DNA from 4 places in the Yersinia intermedia genome. Region 2 is predicted to be linked to each of the others. Evidence: predicted binding sites of a transcription regulator. Region 2 holds the regulator's gene; each other region holds the start of a gene.

Region 1 (5,548 bases), 970 kb from region 2:
GCGGGTAAGCGCAATCCATTAACACCAAATCAGATGCGTAAACGTAAGCGTTTGATGTCGCACCTGAAAAAAGGTAAGTAGTAACAGCAAAGCGCGGGCATTCCGCGCTTTTTGCACATTTAATGACCGCCGTCAGTAAAGTGCAGCCTTGGCCGCTTAACGGTAAACAAAGGGAGTTGAAAGCCAGTCATGTCTTGGGAAACCTGGAGTTTTGCATTTAGTGTTACGATGCCTAACTTGCTGATGATGTTACTCGGTGTGCTGTTACGGCGCGTTGGCTTGATGGATGATCGCTTCTGTGATGGTGCGACCAAGCTGGTCTTCAATCTCGCCCTCCCTTGTCTGCTGTTTTTCAGTGTCGCGACCAATCATGTCAGCTTATTGGATAACCTACCCTTGGTTGTCTACGGCGCTATTGGTACGTTAGTGACCTTCTTGCTGTTGGAAGTCGCCGCCAAGTGGCTGGTAAAAGACCCAAAAGAGCGTGGTGTATTCGTGCAGGGAGGGTTCAGAGCCAATACCGCTATCGTCGGGTTGGCTTTTGCCATGACGGCATATGGTGCTGAAGGGGTGGCACTCGGCTCGATGTATCTAACGGTGACAGTGATTTTATTTAATATGCTGTCGGTGATCACCCTGACTCGCAGCCTGCAAGCTGGGCAGAGCGGCAAAATCAGTAAATTATCATTGCTACGCAGCATTGTGACCAACCCGCTGATAATTGGGCTACTGTGCGGTTTACTCTATGCACAAACTCAATTACCCCTTCCTCAGGTGATTGTGCAAACGGGGAGTTATATCTCTGCTTTGGCATTGCCATTGGCTCTGTTGTGCACCGGTGCGAGTCTTGACTGGCACGCGATGTTCCGTTCATCCAATGTGGCCGCGTTATCTTCAACAGCTAAATTATTCGTGGTGCCAATATTGATGACTGCTGGCGGCTTGTTAATGGGCTTTCGTGGGGCGACATTAGGGATTATATTCCTGTTCTCTGCCACCCCAACGGCGGCTGGCAGTTATGTTATGACCCGCGCCATGGGGGGCAATGCCACCCTGGCGGCGAATATCATTGCTATCACCACGGTCGGTTCATTTTTTACCACCGCGCTGGGGATTTACTTCCTACGATCACTTGGGGTGATGTAGTTTTTTAAGGAGAAATAGATGGATGCATTATGCCCGGTTTGCCAAAAACTGATGACCGAAGTAAGTGGCCACTTTCATTGCTCTAACTGCCATGGCAACTATCAGCCACAGGCGGAGTGCCCTGATTGCGCTAAACCGTTGCAGGTACTGAAGGCATGTGGCGCAATTGACTATTTCTGCCAGCACGGTCACGGCCTCATTTCGAAAAGCCGCGTTCACTTTAGTTACTTGCCGACGATTTGACTGGCCGCAATTGAGCCGGGTAGCATTACTCTTTTGCCGCTTTCCGTTGGCGAGCCTTTTTCGCCACATTGATTTGGGTGATTTCACTTTCTACCCAACCGTCCTGCAATCGGGTCGTCAGCTTATCGCCTGCCTGTATCTGCTTCGTGGTTTTCAGCACTACCCCTGCCGAGGTCTGCGTGACACTGTAGCCACGGGCCAGCGTTGCTAATGGGCTGACAGCCTCTAACTGCGAGCAGGCGATACCAAAACGTTGCCGATAACCATTAAGCTGGCGCTCTAATGCCTGGCGCAAGCGGTATTCCTGCTGCTGCACTTGCTGGCTGTAACGGTGAATCTGCCCTTGCGGTTGCACTTGCGCGAGGCGCTGCTGGAGCCGTTCGGTGCGCCGGCTTAACCCGCGAATTTGGTTTTGCGCGCTCTCTTCCAGGCGGCGTTGCAGCTTTAATAACAGGGTCTGCTGACGTGCCAGCCGCAAATGTGGATGTTGTTGCTGTAAACGGTGCTCAAGGCGGGTGAATTGCTGGCCGCGCTGCGCCAGATAATAATCCATCGCCATTTCCATCCGCTGCTGCTGCCCTTGAATTTGCCTGACCAGCTCAATCTGGTTACGGCTTACTAATTCTGCGGCAGCGGAAGGTGTTGGTGCCCGTAAGTCAGCGACAAAATCAGCGATAGTGATGTCGGTTTCATGGCCGACCGCACTGACTATCGGGATGTGGCTATTGAAAATAGCGCGGGCAACCCGTTCGTCGTTAAAACTCCACAGGTCTTCCAGCGACCCGCCGCCACGCCCGACGATTAATATATCGCACTCGGCACGTAGGTTAGCTAACTGAATGGCACGGACTATCTGCAATGGAGCATCAACACCTTGCACTGCTGTTGGGTAAATAATTACTGGCAATGATGGGTCACGGCGTTGCAAAACCTGTAGAACATCATGCAGCGCCGCACCACTGGCAGAGGTGATGACACCAACTTGCCTGGCAGGACTTGGCAGCGGTTGTTTATGATGTTGATCAAACAGCCCTTCCGCCGCCAGTTGTTGCTTGAGTTGGTCAAACTGTTGTTGCAGCAATCCGTCACCGGCAGGCTGCATGCTTTCCGCAATTAACTGATAATCGCCACGCGGCTCGTACAGGGTAATCGATGCCCTAACCAACACTTGTTGACCATTTTGTGGGCGAAACGTAGTACGGCGGTTAGTGTTGCGAAACATCGCACAACGCACCTGCGCTTGGGCGTCTTTTAGGGTGAAATACCAGTGACCGGATGATGGTTGGGAGAAATTGGATATCTCGGCCGTGAGCCAAATCTGGCCCATTTCCATTTCCAGCAGTTGTCGTACCGTCTGATTAAGGCGGCTAACAGTAAAAATTGTTGATGCGGAAGATTGTGACATGTGACCTGGATCAAATTTTAAAACAAGCACTTAATTGATCGATATTACCTACCTCAGACCGGTTGGCAAGAAAAATTATGAGAAAGTGCTGGAGGCAACCGATTACGCTCTGTATAATGCCACGGCAATATTTTATCTTTTCACATCCACCTTGGTGAGATATTGCCCATGCTACGTATCAAGAAAGAAGCTCTGACATTTGACGACGTTCTCCTGGTTCCAGCCCACTCCACAGTTTTGCCTAATACGGCCGAACTTGGCACTCAACTGACCGCAACTATCCGCCTAAATATCCCTATGCTGTCCGCAGCCATGGATACCGTTACCGAAGCTCGTCTGGCCATTGCGCTAGCACAAGAGGGCGGTTTAGGTTTCATTCACAAAAATATGTCCATTGAGCGCCAGGCTGAAGAAGTTAGCCGCGTGAAAAAACACGAAAGTGGCGTTGTTACCGAGCCGCAGACTGTTACCCCAACCACCACACTGCGCCAAGTGAAAGAATTGACTGCCCGTAACGGTTTCGCTGGTTACCCAGTTGTTACCGAAGATTATGAGCTGGTCGGCATTATCACTGGCCGTGATGTGCGCTTTGTGACTGACTTAGACCAACCCGTGACGGCGGTGATGACACCGAAAGAGCGTCTGGTTACCGTCAAGGAAGGCGAGGCTCGCGAAGTTGTCTTGCAAAAAATGCATGAAAAACGTGTCGAGAAAGCATTGGTTGTTGATGATAGCTTCCACCTGCGCGGCATGATTACCGTAAAAGACTTCCAGAAAGCAGAGCGCAAGCCTAACGCCTGTAAGGACGAGCATGGCCGTCTGCGTGTCGGGGCTGCCGTGGGTGCCGGTGCGGGTAATGAAGAGCGTATCGACGCGCTGGTCACCGCTGGTGTTGATGTTTTACTGATTGACTCATCCCATGGTCATTCTGAAGGCGTTCTGCAACGTATCCGTGAAACCCGTGCTAAATACCCTAACCTGCAAATCGTTGGCGGTAACGTTGCGACGGGCGCAGGGGCAAAAGCCTTGGCGGATGCCGGTGTGAGTGCCGTAAAAGTAGGGATTGGCCCAGGCTCAATCTGTACCACCCGTATTGTTACGGGTGTTGGTGTGCCACAGATTACGGCGATTGCTGACGCGGTCGAAGCACTGGAAGGGACCGGTATCCCGGTGATTGCCGATGGCGGTATCCGTTTCTCCGGCGATATTGCGAAAGCCATTGCGGCGGGTGCTTCCTGTGTCATGGTCGGTTCTATGCTGGCAGGGACTGAAGAGTCTCCGGGCGAAATTGAACTCTACCAAGGCCGTTCATTCAAATCTTACCGTGGTATGGGGTCACTGGGCGCGATGTCCAAAGGCTCTTCTGACCGTTACTTCCAAACTGATAATGCTGCCGATAAACTGGTACCAGAAGGGATTGAAGGGCGTGTTGCATACAAAGGTTTGTTGAAAGAGATTGTGCATCAGCAAATGGGGGGCTTGCGCTCCTGCATGGGTCTGACCGGTTGTGCCACTATCAATGAATTGCGCACCAAAGCTGAGTTTGTGCGTATCAGTGGTGCAGGGATTCAAGAAAGCCATGTGCATGATGTGACTATCACTAAAGAATCCCCTAACTATCGCATGGGCTAATTCCAGGGGCTTAAACCGGCGAATTTGGTCATCGTTCGCTGCTCGCATTGCTCATTGACTTGGTGTCAACTGCGCATGCCGTGCTGCGGGCGTTAACCAACTGTTTGGCTTCGCCGACTGGAATGATTCATAAATAATTATGGTAGCTATTTAATTTTATTATTTTTCTGTGGAATACGCCGCACATGACAAAAAATATTCATAAGCATCGCATCCTTATTCTTGATTTCGGCTCGCAATACACCCAACTGGTGGCGCGACGCGTTCGTGAAATCGGTGTTTATTGTGAACTATGGGCGTGGGACGTAACCGAAGCTCAGATCCGTGAATTTAACCCAAGCGGCATCATTCTTTCTGGCGGTCCTGAAAGCACCACTGAACACGACAGCCCACGCGCACCTGATTACGTGTTTACTGCGGGTGTGCCGGTATTAGGTGTGTGCTACGGCATGCAGACTATGGCGATGCAATTAGGGGGCAAAGTTGAAGGTTCAAATCAGCGCGAGTTTGGTTATGCGCAGGTTGAAATCAAAACTGACAGCGCACTGATCCGTGATATCAAAGATGCTATCAATCCAACCAACGAAGCAATATTGGATGTATGGATGAGTCATGGTGACAAGGTCACTGCCATCCCTGCTGATTTTGTGACGGTTGCCAGCACCGATACCTGTCCGTTCGCCATTATGGCTAACGAAGAGAAACGTTTTTATGGTGTGCAGTTCCATCCTGAGGTCACGCATACCAAGCAAGGCCAACGCTTGTTAGAACGCTTCGTGCTGGATATCTGCGGCTGCGAAGCATTGTGGACCCCGGCCAAGATTATCGAAGATGCCATTGTTCGCCTGCGCGAGCAAATTGGTGAAGATCATGTGATTCTTGGCCTGTCCGGTGGTGTTGACTCCTCTGTGACGGCAATGCTACTGCATCGTGCTATTGGTAACCGTCTGACGTGCGTATTTGTCGATAACGGATTATTACGGTTGAACGAAGCCGACCAAGTGCTGGAAATGTTCGGTGATAAATTCGGTCTGAATATTGTTCATGTTGCCGCCGAAGACCGTTTCCTTGCAGCGCTGGCCGGTGTCGACGAGCCTGAAGCGAAGCGTAAAATCATCGGCC
Region 2 (5,548 bases):
AAAACCCAAGGCAAAGCCGCTAGCGAATTAGTCGCTAATAGTAAAATTAAGCTCAGTCCGGCACATAAAAAACGCTATCAACATGCCAAGCAGACCGCGATGAGCAAACTAATGAAACAAGTTGGTAAACCTTATCGCTGGGGTGGCACCTCTCCTAATACCGGTTTTGATTGCAGCGGGCTTATCTATTACGCCTATAAAGACGTGATCAGAATAAAGATGCCACGCACGGCTAACGAGATGTATCACCTGCGTGACGCCGCCCCCGTAAAACGTGCTGAGTTGGAAAGCGGTGATTTAGTATTCTTCAATATTGCTAACCGTGGTGTCGCCGATCATGTGGGCGTCTATTTGGGTAATGGCAAGTTTATTCAGTCCCCGCGTACCGGCGAAGAAATTCGTATCAGCATGCTGGACAATGACTATTGGCAAGATCATTACGTTGGCGCACGCCGCGTGGTCACACCAAAAACCATCCGCTAAGACTTCAGTTTGCGCCCGGTAGCACCACCGGGTGCCTATAGCACAATAAGCCCCTTCACGTGTTAAACCCGTTGTATGACTTTCACGCTATCGCTCATCAAACAGTGAGGTTATCTCTGTCATTCCTGATGAAAGTTGTTAAGATTAATACCCACAACAAAAATACAACAATTAAGCTTTAACCGCTCTTCGCCACATAGCTGCCAACGGCAATTGATGTGATTTGAGGAGCAAACACCCTGAGCAACCCCGAAAGGAGAGAGCTATGTCTTTTGAATTACCGGCATTACCTTATGCGCAAAATGCGCTAGAACCCCACATTTCAGCTGAAACACTGGAATACCATTACGGTAAGCATCACAACACCTATGTGGTTAACCTCAATAATCTGATTAAAGGCACGGAGTTTGCGGGTAAGACGTTGGAAGAGATTGTAAAAACCTCTAATGGTGGGGTATTTAACAATGCGGCCCAAGTCTGGAACCACACCTTCTACTGGCATTGCCTGTCACCTAATGGTGGTGGCGAACCTACGGGTAAGGTTGCCGATGCTATTAATCAGTCATTTGGTTCTTTTGCTGAATTTAAAGCACAGTTTACTGATGCGGCAGTAAAAAACTTTGGCGCTGGCTGGACCTGGCTGGTTAAAAAAGCAGATGGCACGCTGGCGATTGTCAGTACATCTAATGCAGCAACACCACTGACCACCACTGATAAACCGGTGTTAACTGTCGATGTGTGGGAACATGCTTACTACATTGATTACCGCAATGCGCGACCAAAATACCTGGAGAACTTCTGGGCACTGGTTAACTGGTCTTTCGTTGAGAAAAATTTAGCCTGATACGGCGACAACAGACCGGCGCATTACTCGTAACAATAATTAAGGGCGGGTTTACCCGCCCTACTTATCACTTCACACCGGCAAGCGGCTCAATTAATTCATTACTGCCACGAAGCTAAAGACAATAATCATCGCCAGCGCACCAACAGTCGTAATCAGCGACATTTTCAGATTGGTATCCATAAAAACTCCTTAGCCGGTTAGTTTGTAGTAAGATAAAGGCACATAGTTAGTGTGTTAAATTATTTTCCCACAGTTCAGAAAAAAAATCTTGTGCTCATTACGCACTTTATAACTTTGATTACCCCTTTCACTTTTCCTCCAGATCAGACAAAATTCGCAGTTCATAACTGCATACCGACTAATAACGTCCAATAAATACTTTCAGACAACCCGCTGATTCAACTTCCCAGCCTAATATCGTGTTTGTGTCTGAGTGGTTTTCGAGTATTGCAGGCAAACGATTAACATAATACTTACCCTACTGTAACCGGTAAGCTTAGGAGTCATTCTTTTTATGGCAACGATTAAAGATGTGGCCAAACACGCGGGTGTGTCCACCACCACCGTTTCGCACGTTATCAACAAAACTCGTTTCGTCGCCGAAAACACGAAGGCTGCCGTGTGGGCTGCCATTAAAGAACTGCATTATTCGCCCAGCGCTGTGGCTCGCAGTTTGAAAGTCAATCACACCAAATCAATTGGTTTGCTGGCAACATCCAGTGAAGCACCTTATTTTGCTGAAGTGATTGAAGCCGTCGAAAACAGTTGTTACAGCAAGGGTTACACCCTGATTTTATGTAATTCTCATAATAATCTGGACAAACAAAAAGCCTATCTGGCGATGTTGGCGCAAAAACGTGTCGATGGGCTGCTGGTGATGTGTTCAGAATATCCTGAACAACTGCTAGGGATGTTAGAGGATTATCGTAATATCCCAATGGTCGTTATGGATTGGGGTACGGCTCGTGGCGATTTTACTGACTCTATTATTGATAACGCCTTTGAAGGTGGCTATTTAGCGGGCCGTTACCTGATTGAGCGCGGTCACCGTGACATTGGTGCTATCCCTGGTCAGTTAGCCCGTAATACCGGTGGTGGTCGCCATCAGGGCTTCCTGAAAGCGTTGGAAGAGGCCAATATCACACTGCGTGATGAATGGGTGGTGCAAGGGGATTTCGAGCCTGAATCCGGGTATAAAGCAATGCATCAAATTCTGACACAAAAGCATCGCCCAACAGCGGTATTCTGTGGCGGCGATATTATGGCCATGGGTGCAATATGTGCTGCTGATGAGTTGGGCCTACGGGTACCACAAGATATTTCGGTGATCGGCTATGATAATGTGCGTAATGCTCGCTATTTCTCGCCAGCACTGACCACGATTCACCAGCCAAAAGAGCGTTTGGGTGAAACCGCCTTTGCCATGTTACTTGATCGTATTGTCAGCAAACGTGAAGATCCGCAGACCATTGAGGTACATCCTAAACTGGTTGAGCGCCGCTCCGTTGCCGATGGCCCGTTCCGCGACTACCGCCGTTAATGCTCTTTCGCCGGTAGCATGCAACGCTACCGGTGCTAAGTTCGCGCAATCACCTCTTGCTCATTGAATGATAATTCACCGTCATCTTTCAGCCACTCAGCATTCAGCGTGACACTGTCACCCAAATACTCGAGTAGCCAGGCCAATGCGGGCGAGTGGTTGTTCTGCTGCCACGCCAAACAACATGGGCTATCGGGCAGCGGTTCTACCAACGTCAATGCCGCTAACTTCCCTTGTTCAATCAACGGCGACACCATGTGCGCTGGTACCATTCCAATGCATAACCCCGCACACAGGCAGTCGATTCCCGTTGCCCAGTCTGGAGCCACCAATCGCTGCTGGTTAGCTAAAGTCCAGGTGTCACGCTTAGGTAGGTTGCGGGCGGTATCCTCCAGACAGAGTGAGGGATAAGGCCGTAACTGATTATCACTAAGTGGCCCAGTTAACCGGGCTAAAGGGTGATCGATGCTCACCACACAATGCCAACTTAAAAAACCCATATCGCGAAAAACAAATCGCCCACCGACGGGGATCGCGCGGGTAGCACCTATGGCCATTTCCGCCTGCCCCTCCACCAGCGCATCCCACACACCGTTGAAGACTTCATAGCGTACCCGCAGCTCAATATCAGGAAAATGTCGATAAAAATCCAACACTAAGCGGCGACTACGCTGTGGCTTAACAATTTTATCTATCACTATATTTAACTGCCCACGCCAACCATTCGCCACTTGTTGGCATTGGCGGCGTGTGTTATTCATTTTTTTGATAACATCGCGAGCATCTTTAATAAAAACCACACCCGCTTCGGTTAATTCCACATCGCGATGACGCCGTTCAAACAGCGGGACGGCCAGCCACTCTTCCAACTGACGCACCGTGTAACTAATCGCAGACGGCACGCGGTGCAATTCTTGCGCAGCAGCACTGAAACTCCCGGTACGGGCTACTGCGTCCACCACATCCAGTGAATATTCAGACCACATTGTTTTTCACCTTTTCCATCACAAATTTGCTATCAAAATTTTTAACAGCATGGCGCAAATATTAGCGTTTCACAACCGAATTTCTCATCGATAGAATGCCCACCGCAATTAATTTTCAGTAACAGAAGTTTTGCCTGCAAAAATTATAATTTAGCCAACGTCATTGGCGCGGCAACTAGCACCTCTGCGGTTCCAAGGACGAAGGATATAAAGAGAAATAAAGAATGAAAACGTCGTCTGGTTTTATGTTCTATCTGGCCGGTCTGAGTATGTTGGGTTATCTGGCCACCGACATGTATCTGCCCGCTTTTGGCGCAATGCAACAAGAGCTACAAGCATCTGCCGGCGCTATCAGCGCCAGTTTAAGTATCTTCCTCGCGGGGTTCGCAATCGCTCAGCTTATCTGGGGACCTGTATCGGATAAGTTAGGCCGCAAACCGGTTCTGCTAGCTGGTTTGGGATTATTTGCCCTCGGCTGTCTGGGGGTTTTGTGGGTTGAAAATGCGACACAATTACTCATCCTGCGCTTCATTCAGGCAGTGGGGGTGTGTTCTGCTGCCGTGAGTTGGCAGGCGTTAGTGGTAGATCGGTATCGCGACGGCAAGGCCAATCGGGTGTTCGCTACCATTATGCCGTTAGTGGCGCTCTCTCCTGCATTAGCCCCGCTGCTGGGAGCCTGGTTATTAAACCACTTCAGTTGGCGTGCAATTTTTGTCGTATTACTGGCCGTTACACTGCTGCTGCTGATCCCGACGGCACGATTGAGCGAACGCAAAAAAACTGCTCAGGATAATGCGACACGAATTAGCACCAAAATCAGTTTCTGGCAGTTGCTTAAGTCGGCAACATTCAGTGGCAACGTGATGATGTTTGCTGCCTGTAGTGCCGGTTTCTTTGCCTGGTTAACCGGTTCACCTTTTATTCTCGGTGATATGGGTTATAGCCCGAATGTCATCGGATTAAGTTATGTCCCCCAGACCCTGGCCTTCCTGTTAGGCGGGTTTGGTTGCCGCAGTGCTCTTGCCCGGATCAAGGGCAACACCTTGCTGCCGTGGCTGTTGGCAGGCTATGCGGTCAGCATGATTGCACTTTATCTGATAGCAACGTTAACCACGCCGACCCTACTGACCTTACTTATTCCATTCTGCATAATGGCGCTGGTTAATGGTGCCTGCTACCCTATTATCGTAGCGAATGCATTAATGCCCTTTCCAGCGAACACAGGTAAAGCAGCCGCGCTGCAAAATACCCTTCAGCTTGGGTTGTGTTTTGTTGCCAGTATGGTGGTCTCGGCCTATATCAGCCAGCCATTGCTGGCAACAGTGACCGTGATGCTATCAACAGTGGTTCTGGCATTTTTAGGTTATGGCATTCATTGCTACGCATTGCGAAAAGAAAAAAATCATACTAATCCGGTAACCAAAGTCATCGGCATTACAGCAAAGCCGCAAGCGGATGAGACGTGATGTGCTTAGATAAGTAAGTAATTCGGGCGATAAACCGGTCGCAAACCGATTTGAAGGCGGCTTGTGGCGGCCTCAACGAGGCGAGGCCCAAGGATGAGCCGAATAACAAGCGCCGCTAACACAGCGGTAGCGCCATAGGTGAAGTGAATTAATTCCCAATGGAAATAGTCACTAAGGAACACGCGAGCCGGGGACGATTTATTATTGAGAAAGCGCCCCGGCAAGC
Region 3 (5,548 bases), 1.3 Mb from region 2:
AGTGCTGCGATGATTTTACCCCTCGGGCCACAAAATGCCTTTGTGATGAACCAGGGGATTAAGCGTCAGCATCATTTGATGAGTGCCTCACTTTGTGCGCTAAGTGACATTATCTTGATTTGTGCAGGGATCTTTGGCGGCAGTGCCTTACTGAGCCGTTCGCCATTGCTACTGGCACTGGTCACTTGGGGCGGAGTGGCTTTTCTGTTGTGGTACGGTTGGGGCGCACTGATGGCCGCATGGCGTGGGGGTGGCTCCTCATCTGCCGCAGCAGCAGGTACGCAAGGGCGTTGGCCAATCGTCATAACCCTACTGGCGGTAACCTGGCTTAATCCGCATGTTTATCTCGATACCTTTGTGGTGCTCGGTAGCCTTGGCAGCCAGTTATTACCCGACTCCCGGCCTTGGTTTGCTTTGGGTGCTGTGAGTGCCTCTGTTGCCTGGTTTTTTGCCCTCGCGCTACTGGCGGCGTGGTTATCGCCGTGGCTTAACCGCCCAACGTCGCAGCGGGTGATTAATCTGTTGGTCGGAGGGGTAATGTGGTTTATTGCTTTTCAGTTAGCGCAACAAGCACTAAATCTGTGAGTTTTTATCATTAATCCGAATCCCATGATTCATAAGATATGCTACGGTTGTCTTATACCCGTCATACTTCAAGCTGCATGTATGTTGGCTGCCTTCGTTCACCCCAGTCACTGACTTGTGTAAGCTCCAGGGGCTCGCTCAGTTGCCGCCTTCATGCAACTCGAATTATTTAGTGTATAGTTTTATCATGATTATCTTAGGAGGCACCGTGAAGTTGAAGACATTGGCTTTGGCCGCAATGATGGGATTAGGGACGTTACCTTTGGCGCTACACGTTCAGGCAGCCGAACTGCCAGAAGGGCCGCATGTTGTCACCTCCGGGACCGCCAGTGTTGATGCGACACCGGATATCGCGACTATCGCTATTGAAGTTAGTGTATCAGCCAAAGATGCTGCTGATGCAAAAAAACAGGTTGATACGCGGGTCGCACAATATTTTGATTTCTTACGTAAAAGTGGCATTGAAAAGAAAGATATCAATGCTGCCAATATTCGTACCCAACCTGAATACGATTACCAGAAAAGCGGTGAAGCGGTATTGAAGGGATATCGTGCCGTGCGCCAGGTTCAGGTAACATTGCGCCAACTGGATAAGCTGAATGAGTTACTCGATGGTGCGCTGAAGTCTGGTCTAAACGAAATCCGCGCGGTGGAACTCGGGGTGGCAAACCCGGATACTTATCGTGAACAGGCGCGTAAAAAAGCTATTGAGAATGCCATTAGCCAGGCAGGATCACTGGCTGATGGATTTAAAGTTAAACTGGGGCCGGTCTACAGCATCCGTTATCACGTTGCTAACTACCAGCCAATGCCGGTAGCCCGCATGTTTAAAAGCGCTGAAGCGGCACCTGCCAATGATGCAGCGCAAACTTATGAGCAGCAGACCATCCATTTTGATGATCAGGTTGATGTCGTGTTTGAACTCCAAACTGCGACCAGTACCGCCAAATAAATTAGTCCTGCCGTAATACCTGACGCCCATAAGACAGCAGGGCGTCAGTCACCTTTCTCATGGTCCTGCTTTCCGGTGCAAACCGGTGCCAGAACAGCATCCGCCGTTGCAGCAATCCTGGGGTCAGATTGATCAATTCGCCTGACGCCAGTTCTTTCTCGATTTGCAGATGCGGGATCATACAACAGGTAGTTCCCTGCCGTGCTAACTGCACAAAAGCTTCGGAAGAGTTAACAATATGGCAGGGCACACTGCCCGGTGATAAATCAAAATTCTGCTGTAAAAACGCCTGATGCATATCATCCAGATGGTCAAATGCTACCGCTGGCGCTTTCAATAATGCTGAGCGGGTTACACCATTGGGGAAATAACGCTCAGCGAAAGGTTTGGAGGCGACAAACAAGTAATCCAGCGCACCGAGTTGATCAACCAGACAACTGGGTAGCGGTTGAGGTTGGATACTGACAGCACCCACGACCTCGCCGCGACGCAACCGTTCCTGAGTTCGAGTTTCATCCTCGACTTGTAAGTTCAGCCGGATAGGGGAATCAGCCAGCACCGGTTTCAATGCCGGTAGCAACCAGGTCGCCAAACTGTCGGCGTTGACTGCCAGCGACAATAACAATGGCGTATCTCCGCCATTATCATTGCCCAGCCACTCTTCTTCCAGTAACTCAACCTGATGCAGTAACGCGAGCAGTTTTTGCCCTTGCTCGGTAGGCCGTGGTGGCACAGTGCGCACCAGCAGCGGTTGACCGAACAGATTCTCCAACTGCTTGATGCGTTGAGATACTGCCGATTGGGTGATACAAAGTTTTTGTGCAGCGCGTTCAAAACCGCGTTCACGGATCACCGCGTCCAGCGCTTGTAGCGTACGGTAGTCTGGGCGTTTCATCGGAGTCATCTCTCCAAATATTAAGTCGATACAGCACTATGCCACATTTTTGCCATTTTGTTACGACAGGATGCCAAGGTGCCAGCCACAAATAAACCGACATAACTGTGATCCGGCTAGAATTAACTACCACGCGAGTTGGCTTTATTCACACAATCACCACTGCGAATGCTCTATAATGACCTCAGGTTTTCTTTCACATCAAGGCGTGAACTTACCATGACTCAGGATGAACTTAAAAAAGCAGTAGGCTGGGCAGCATTAGATTATGTCAAACCTGGTACCATCGTTGGGGTCGGCACCGGCTCGACTGCGGCACATTTTATTGATGCACTTGGCTCCATCAAGGGCCAGATAGAAGGGGCGGTTTCCAGCTCTGATGCGTCTACTGCCAAACTGAAAAGTTACGGCATCCACGTATTTGATTGTAATGAAGTGGACGTATTGGATATCTATGTTGACGGTGCTGATGAAATTAACGGCCAGATGCAGATGATCAAAGGCGGTGGTGCTGCGCTGACCCGCGAGAAAATCATTGCTGCTATTGCTCGTCAGTTTATCTGCATCGCGGATGCATCCAAGCAGGTTGATATACTGGGCAAATTCCCGCTGCCAGTTGAAGTTATCCCAATGGCCCGTTCTTATGTGGCTCGTGAACTGGTTAAGCTGGGTGGCTTACCGGAGTACCGTCAGAACGTCCTGACTGATAACGGCAACGTTATTTTGGATGTCCACAATTTGAGTATTTTGGATGCCATTGCGTTAGAAAATAAAATTAATGGTATTGCCGGTGTCGTTACGGTTGGCTTATTTGCTAATCGGGGGGCTGATGTGGCACTGATTGGCACCGCCGACGGCGTTAAGACCATAAAATTAAAGTGATCAGTTAATTCTCTCTCAGGATGAGGTCTGGCCGCTTCATCCTGAAAGTTTTTTTGCGTTTAAATATCTTTTCTTAAAATCGTTAAATTTGGTGATATATATCACATTTCTTCATTTCGTTTTATTAACCTGCCATTAACCCTCTTCGTGCCAGTTTTTTATTCCATAAATTAACATTGGCACTGATTGTTATGCTGACCGGCAGGCAATCGTTTGTATTGCTGCCCGCGTAATATTTGTTATGTTGACAGGGTGCTGACCGGATTCATTCGATAGCGGCAGCCACATCTGAAGTCTGAAAATAGGGTCGGGGACATGGCAAAAGTATCACTGGAGAAAGACAGAATTAAGTTTCTGTTAGTGGAAGGGGTGCACCAGAGCACAGTTGATAATCTGCGTGCAGCCGGTTATAGCAATATTGAATATCATAAAGGTGCCTTAGACACCGAAGCACTGAAAGCATCGATCAAAGATGCTCACTTCATCGGCATTCGATCGCGTACGCATCTGTCTGAAGAAGTTTTTGCGGCAGCAGAAAAATTAGTCGCAGTAGGTTGTTTCTGTATCGGTACCAATCAGGTTGATTTAAACGCGGCCACCAAACGCGGCGTGCCGGTATTCAATGCACCTTTCTCCAATACCCGTTCGGTAGCTGAAATGGTACTGGGCGAGTTACTGCTGATGTTCCGGGGCATTCCATCGGCTAACGCCAAAGCTCACCGTGGTGAGTGGAACAAGCTGGCGGTGGGTTCCTATGAAGCCCGTGGCAAGAAGCTGGGTATTATCGGTTATGGTCATATCGGCACCCAACTAGGGATTCTGGCAGAAAGTGTCGGGATGAAAGTATTTTTCTACGATATCGAAAATAAACTGTCGTTAGGGAATGCCCAGCAGGTGCGTCACCTGTCTGATTTGCTGAATATGAGTGATGTGATTAGCCTGCATGTGCCGGAAAACCACTCCACTAAAAATATGATTGGCCCTGAGCAGTTGGCTCTGATGAAGCCGGGTGCGATGCTGATTAACGCCTCACGCGGTACTGTGGTCGATATCCCGGCCTTGTGTGATGCATTGGCCAGCAATCATTTGGCAGGAGCCGCAATCGACGTCTTCCCTGAAGAGCCAGCAACCAATAAGGACCCGTTCAATTCACCTTTGTGCGAGTTTGATAATGTGTTGCTAACACCACATATTGGGGGCTCCACTCAGGAAGCGCAGGAAAATATCGGTGATGAAGTGGCGGGTAAGCTGGCGAAGTATTCCGACAACGGTTCTACGCTGTCTGCGGTCAACTTCCCTGAGGTTTCTCTGCCTGCTCACGGCGATAATACCCGCCGTCTGTTGCATATCCATGAGAACCGCCCAGGTATTCTGACCAGCATTAACAAAATCTTTGCTGAACAAGACGTTAACATTGCAGCACAGTATCTGCAAACCAGCGCTGAAATCGGTTATGTCGTTATTGATGTTGAAACTGATGATGCGGAAAATGCAGAAAAAGCATTGCAGGCGATGAAGGCGATCCCAGGAACTATCCGTGCTCGTTTGCTTTACTAATAAATATTTGTATTGAATGACTAAACACCCGCTATCTATAAAATATCGGGTGTTTTTTTATTTTGCAGGATTATCGCTCACCACTGCCACACTTTTGTTGGTGTTACTATTTCTGGCAATGGCACGTCCCAAAGCTCACAGGGCAAGTGCTCGACCCATTGGCAATCATGGGCCAGGCCAATAGGATAAGGGCCACCTTGCTGCCAGTGTTGCAGCGTACGGTCATAAAAGCCACCGCCCATACCTAAACGTTGCCCGTGGCTATCAAATGCCACCAACGGGGTTATCACCATATCCAATTGGTTTAGTGGCAGAACTTCTCGCACATCTAATTGTGGTTCAAGGATTTTCAGGCGATTACGGACCAGCGTGCTATCGGGGCGATAACGCAGAAACAATAAATTCCCGGTGCTAAAAGGGTGCAGAACTGGCAGGTAAACCTGTTTTTGCTGCTGCCATAGCTGCTCAATAATGGGGCGGGTATTGAGTTCGCCATCGAAGGAGAGGAATACGGCAATGGTGTTAGCCTGACGAATTTTGTCATGCTCAGCGATATGCTGTGCCGCCAGATGCGCTGATTGATGCTGTTGCTCCGCAGTCAAAAGACGCCGACGTTCACGAATTTCACTACGAATCTTTTGTCGTTCAAGGGTATATTGCGCAGTCAAAGGCATATT
Region 4 (5,548 bases), 2.2 Mb from region 2:
AATATTGGCGTTGAATTGCAAGCATCACTGACACCGGTTTATCCCACCACCGAAGGGATTCGTCAGGCGACATTGCGCAAACTTATCGATCAAGCACTGGCGATGCTGGATACCTGTGTTATTGCCGAATTATTGCCGATTGAGTTAAGCCGCTCACTCATTAGCTTGCCAGAAGCTATTCATACTCTGCATCGCCCACCAGCAGATATTCAATTGGCAGATTTAGAGCAGGGCAAGCACCCTGCACAGCGGCGATTAATCATGGAAGAACTGCTCGCTCATAACCTCAGTATGCTGGCTGTCCGAGCGGGTGCGCAGAGTTATCGGGCATTACCGCTCTTGGCAGAGCAGCAACTCAAACAACGTTTTCTGGCCGCCCTACCTTTCACCCCCACTCACGCGCAACAACGAGTAGTGGCGGAGATCGAGCAAGATATGGCCCATAACTTCCCAATGATGCGATTGATTCAAGGGGATGTTGGCTCCGGGAAAACATTGGTTGCAGCACTGGCCGCACTGCGTGCCATTGCTCACGGCAAGCAGGTTGCCTTAATGGCACCCACCGAGTTACTGGCAGAACAGCATGCCACCACTTTTCGCCAATGGCTCGAACCCTTAGGGCTGCAAGTGGGCTGGCTGGCTGGCAAGCAAAAAGGTAAAGCGCGTATAGCGCAGCAAGAAGCGGTTGCCAGCGGTCAGGTTGCGATGGTTGTTGGCACCCACGCGATGTTTCAAGAACAGGTGCAGTTCTCTGGACTGGCGCTGGTTATTATTGATGAACAACATCGTTTTGGTGTTCATCAACGGCTCGCTTTATGGGAAAAGGGCGAGGAACAAGGCTTCCATCCGCATCAGTTAATTATGACCGCAACCCCAATTCCAAGAACGCTAGCCATGACTGCCTATGCTGATCTTGATACCTCGGTAATTGACGAGCTTCCGCCAGGCAGAACGCCAGTGACCACAGTAGCAATCCCTGATACCCGCCGCAGTGATGTTATCCAACGAGTTAAAAATGCCTGTCTGGAAGAGGGGCGGCAAGCTTATTGGGTCTGCACACTGATTGAGGAATCTGAAGTACTGGAAGCGCAGGCCGCCGAGGTAACGTGTGAAGAACTGAAAATTGCGTTGCCGGAAATTAAAGTCGGCTTAGTTCATGGGCGCATGAAAGGGCCGGAGAAACAGGCCGTTATGCTGGCCTTTAAACAGGGTGAGTTGCAACTCTTGGTCGCCACCACGGTGATCGAGGTTGGGGTGGATGTGCCTAACGCCAGCCTGATGATAATCGATAACCCAGAACGCTTGGGGTTAGCGCAATTACATCAGTTACGAGGGCGTGTTGGCCGTGGTGCTGTCGCCTCTCATTGCGTATTACTCTATAAAACACCGTTGAGTAAAACCGCCCAAATGCGTTTACAAGTGTTGCGTGATAGCAACGATGGCTTTGTGATTGCACAGCGGGATTTGGAAATCCGTGGTCCTGGCGAGTTGTTGGGAACGCGGCAAACCGGAAGCGCGGAGTTTAAAGTGGCCGATTTACTGCGTGATCAAGCAATGATTCCCGAAGTTCAACGAGTAGCTCGCCATCTGCATCAGCAATACCCAGAGCATGCACGCGCCTTGATCGAACGCTGGTTACCAGAGCGAACACGTTACACTAACGCTTAATAAATAAGGGGCAGGTAAACCCACCCCTAAGTGCAGTTACCCTACCACCGCTGGGAATATTGGTAGTAAAAGATACAGCTTAATCACGATCGCATTAGCGATATCAATAAAGAATGCGCCAACCATTGGTACCACTAAGAACGCCAAATGAGACGGACCAAACCGGTCAGTAATGGCTTGCATATTAGCAATCGCAGTCGGTGTCGCGCCAAGGCCGAAACCACAATGCCCCGCCGCCAATACCGCGGCATCATAGTTTTTGCCCATGACACGATAAGTAACAAAGATAGCGTACAACGCCATCGCCAGTGCCTGAACGGACAAAATCACCAACATCGGTAATGCCAGTGAAGCCAGCTCCCAGAGTTTTAGGCTCATCAGCGCCATCGCCAAAAACAGTGACAGACTAACGTTACCCAACACTGATACCGCGCGATCAAAGACTTTATAGAAGCCGATTGCCGACAATGTGTTGCTAAGGATAACTCCGACAAATAATACGCAAACAAAGATTGGCAGCTCAAACATCGAACCTAGCAACCAACCCGCAATCACATTGCCGGCCATCAGGCAGATAGCGATCATGGCGATAGTTTCAACTAACACCAGCGAGGTTATCATGCGCCCCGCCGAAGGCTTTTCAAATGCGGAAGGGACTTCGCTGTCCTCCGGCGTACCATCGGGTGTAGCAGAGTGTTTCACCAGGTAGCGAGCTACCGGGCCACCAATCAAACCACCCAGTACCAAACCAAATGTTGCACAAGCCATAGCAACTTCTGTCGCATTTTCAAAGCCATAGCGCTCAGAAAAGAGTTTACTCCAAGCAGCGCCAGTACCATGCCCACCCGATAAGGTAATTGAGCCAGCTAATAGCCCCATCAACGGGTCTAGCCCCATCAATTTAGCAAGCGCAATACCAATCGCGTTCTGCATTAACAGCAAGCCGACAACCACAAACACAAATACGCTCAAGGCCTTGCCACCGGAACGTAAGCTAGCCAGATTGGCATTCAAACCAATAGTTGCAAAGAATGCCAGCATCAAGGGATCTTTGAGCGACATATCAAAACTGATTTCCCAACCGAGAGTCTTTTGCATTAGTAACATCAAGAAGGCAACCAACAAACCCCCAGCTACCGGTTCAGGAATAGTATATTTTTTCAGGAATGGGACAGTTTGTACGAGTTTTCGGCCTAATAATAAAACCAAACAGGCCGCGACTAGCGTGCCATAGGTATCGAGATGAAACATCTTGGTACTCCATGCGATTAAAATATCGATTAAAAATATGACGTTAGACAGTTCCTTAAAAACGCCAAAACAGTTAAGGAAGGGATTAGAAAAAAAAACGCCGCCAATTACAAGTTTAGTAATAGAAAAATGCGAGTGAGTACCAGATAGAATTATTTTTAAAAAACGCAGCGCAACCGATTGCTTTTGTGAGGCGGATCATTAAAATGCCCTCTTTGCCGATCCGGGAATGCCACTCCATGTCTACGCAATCCGCCGAGCTTGATACTCCACAGCAAGCAACCACTCGCCCCAGCGAATTGATTTACCGTTTAGAAGACCGCCCTCCACTCGCCCAAACATTGTTCGCCGCTTGCCAGCATTTATTGGCGATGTTTGTCGCAGTGATAACCCCTGGCCTATTGATTTGTCAGGCTCTGGGGCTACCCGCGGAAGATACCCAACGCATTATTAGCATGTCGCTGTTTGCATCCGGCTTGGCGTCGTTGCTGCAAATTAAAACCTGGGGGCCGATTGGCTCGGGCCTATTATCGATTCAGGGCACCAGTTTTAACTTTGTTTCACCATTAATTATGGGGGGTCTGGCACTGAAAAACGGCGGCGCAGATATCCCAACTATGATGGCGGCACTGTTCGGTACGCTGATGGTGGCGTCCTGCACCGAAATTATACTTTCCCGCTTCCTGCATCTGGCGCGCCGCATTATTACCCCATTGGTATCCGGTATCGTGGTGATGATCATCGGCCTGTCATTGATTCAGGTTGGGCTGACATCTATTGGTGGCGGTTATGGTGCAATGAGTGACCATACCTTTGGTGCACCGAAAAACCTGTTATTAGCAGGTGCCGTATTAGTCGTGATTATTCTCCTCAACCGCCAGCGTAACCCGTATTTGCGTGTGGCCTCGTTGGTCATTGCAATGGCCGTGGGCTACTTGCTGGCCTGGTCGCTGGGTATGTTGCCAGAGAGCCGCCCGGTGGTAGATACCGCACTGATCACCATTCCAACACCGCTCTATTATGGTCTCTCTTTTGACTGGAATCTGCTGGTGCCACTGATGTTAATCTTCATGGTCACCTCACTGGAAACCATCGGTGATATCACCGCGACCTCGGATGTCTCTGAGCAACCGGTTCATGGCCCCTTGTACATGAAGCGCCTAAAAGGTGGTGTGCTGGCGAATGGTTTGAACTCCATGCTGTCAGCCGTATTCAACACCTTCCCTAACTCCTGCTTCGGCCAGAACAATGGTGTGATCCAGTTAACCGGTGTTGCCAGTCGTTATGTCGGTTTCGTTGTCGCACTGATGCTGATTGTGCTGGGTCTGTTCCCAGCGGTTGCGGGTTTCGTGCAACATATTCCTGAGCCCGTTCTGGGGGGCGCTACGCTGGTGATGTTCGGTACCATTGCCGCTTCCGGCGTGCGCATCGTCTCTCGTGAAACACTCAATCGCCGCGCTATTATGATTATGGCTCTGTCATTGGCAGTTGGTATGGGTGTTGCACAACAGCCCCTGATTCTGCAATTTGCGCCAGATTGGATCAAAACGCTGCTTTCTTCCGGGATTGCTGCCGGTGGTATTACTGCCATTGTACTTAACTTGCTCTTCCCACAAGAAAAATAATCTTTGCGTTAACACGTCAATGAAATGGCCGGTCGTAAACGATCCCGGCCATTTTTTATCAACGGATAACTGATTGTCTATTGAGCTAATGGACAAATTGCGGCATAAACAGGGTTCCGTATCACCGACAGGCGTGGAAAGACCAGATGAAATTTCTCAGGAAAGTACTACTAACGGTATTACTGCTACTGGTGCTGTCCATAGTGCTGTGCTACGTATTGCTCCAGACCAGTTGGGCTGCCGGTTGGTTAAGCCGTTGGGTTAGTGATAACAGTGAATATCGCCTCTCTTTGGGAAAAATAGACCACTCATGGTCCCAACCGGGGCAAGTCAGTTTCAGCGATGTTACGCTGGGGCGTGCCAATCAGCCCCCGTTTCTTGCTGCTCAACAAGCGCTATTTGGCCTGAGTTGGCGGCAATTGACCGAACCGCGTCATTTTCTCAGCCTTAATCTGCAAAATGGCCGCTTAATCCTCAGTAACAGCCAATCACCGCTGCCATTACAGGCGGATACTTTGCAGTTAACTAATATGGCCCTCGATACCACTCTTGAGCCGAAAAATTCAGCAGCCCAATGGAAGATTGCGGGTCAGCAAGTGACTGGAGGTTTGGTGCCTTGGCTGCCACAACCCGGTAATAGCCTTGGCGAAAATGCTCAATTTCAGTTTAGTGCCGGCTCTTTAACCATTAATGGTATTACTGCTCAACAACTGTATCTGCAAGGCTCGATACAGAAAAATGCCCTGACCCTAACCAACTTTGGCGCAGATATAGCGCAAGGTGAATTGACAGGTAACGCCAGCCAAGCGGCTGATGGCAGTTGGCTGGTCGATCGCCTGCGGCTCAGCAATATCCGCCTGCAAACGCTAGCATCCGTAAATGATGTCTGGGATACGTTCTTACAACTCCCGCCTATTACGCTAAAACGCTTTGATTTAATTGATGCGCGGGTAGAAGGGAAAAACTGGGCATTTAATGACTTAGATTTGACGCTAAAAAATATC

What was found. Region 2 encodes PurR, which represses purine synthesis genes. Its sites were predicted from a motif close to CANGCAAACGTTTGCNTG; they were not measured.
Region 1: a site for PurR is predicted at 2,886-2,903, ahead of guaB (IMP dehydrogenase). Genes of this name have one in related genera too.
Region 3: a site for PurR is predicted at 3,517-3,534, ahead of serA (phosphoglycerate dehydrogenase). Genes of this name have one in related genera too.
Region 4: a site for PurR is predicted at 3,089-3,106, ahead of gltS (sodium/glutamate symporter). Genes of this name have one in related genera too.

What each region holds. Positions count from the first base shown of each region.
Region 1 is NZ_LR134116.1:1,242,264-1,247,811, forward strand. It holds gene der (ribosome biogenesis GTPase Der) at 1-81, shown strand, start outside; gene EL015_RS05810 (AEC family transporter) at 190-1,146, shown strand; gene EL015_RS05815 (zinc ribbon domain-containing protein) at 1,165-1,389, shown strand; gene xseA (exodeoxyribonuclease VII large subunit) at 1,415-2,794, opposite strand; gene guaB (IMP dehydrogenase) at 2,963-4,426, shown strand; gene guaA (glutamine-hydrolyzing GMP synthase) at 4,612-5,548, shown strand, end outside.
Region 2 is NZ_LR134116.1:2,210,846-2,216,393, reverse strand. It holds gene EL015_RS10110 (C40 family peptidase) at 1-483, shown strand, start outside; gene sodB (superoxide dismutase [Fe]) at 749-1,327, shown strand; gene cydH (cytochrome bd-I oxidase subunit CydH) at 1,421-1,510, opposite strand; gene purR (HTH-type transcriptional repressor PurR) at 1,845-2,870, shown strand; gene punR (DNA-binding transcriptional activator PunR) at 2,906-3,856, opposite strand; gene punC (purine nucleoside transporter PunC) at 4,081-5,322, shown strand.
Region 3 is NZ_LR134116.1:877,711-883,258, forward strand. It holds gene argO (arginine exporter ArgO) at 1-585, shown strand, start outside; gene EL015_RS04055 (oxidative stress defense protein) at 794-1,537, shown strand; gene EL015_RS04060 (LysR family transcriptional regulator ArgP) at 1,539-2,432, opposite strand; gene rpiA (ribose-5-phosphate isomerase RpiA) at 2,652-3,314, shown strand; gene serA (phosphoglycerate dehydrogenase) at 3,630-4,871, shown strand; gene EL015_RS04075 (5-formyltetrahydrofolate cyclo-ligase) at 4,949-5,545, opposite strand.
Region 4 is NZ_LR134116.1:28,176-33,723, reverse strand. It holds gene recG (ATP-dependent DNA helicase RecG) at 1-1,668, shown strand, start outside; gene gltS (sodium/glutamate symporter) at 1,705-2,919, opposite strand; gene EL015_RS00135 (uracil-xanthine permease family protein) at 3,159-4,544, shown strand; gene EL015_RS00130 (AsmA family protein) at 4,691-5,548, shown strand, end outside.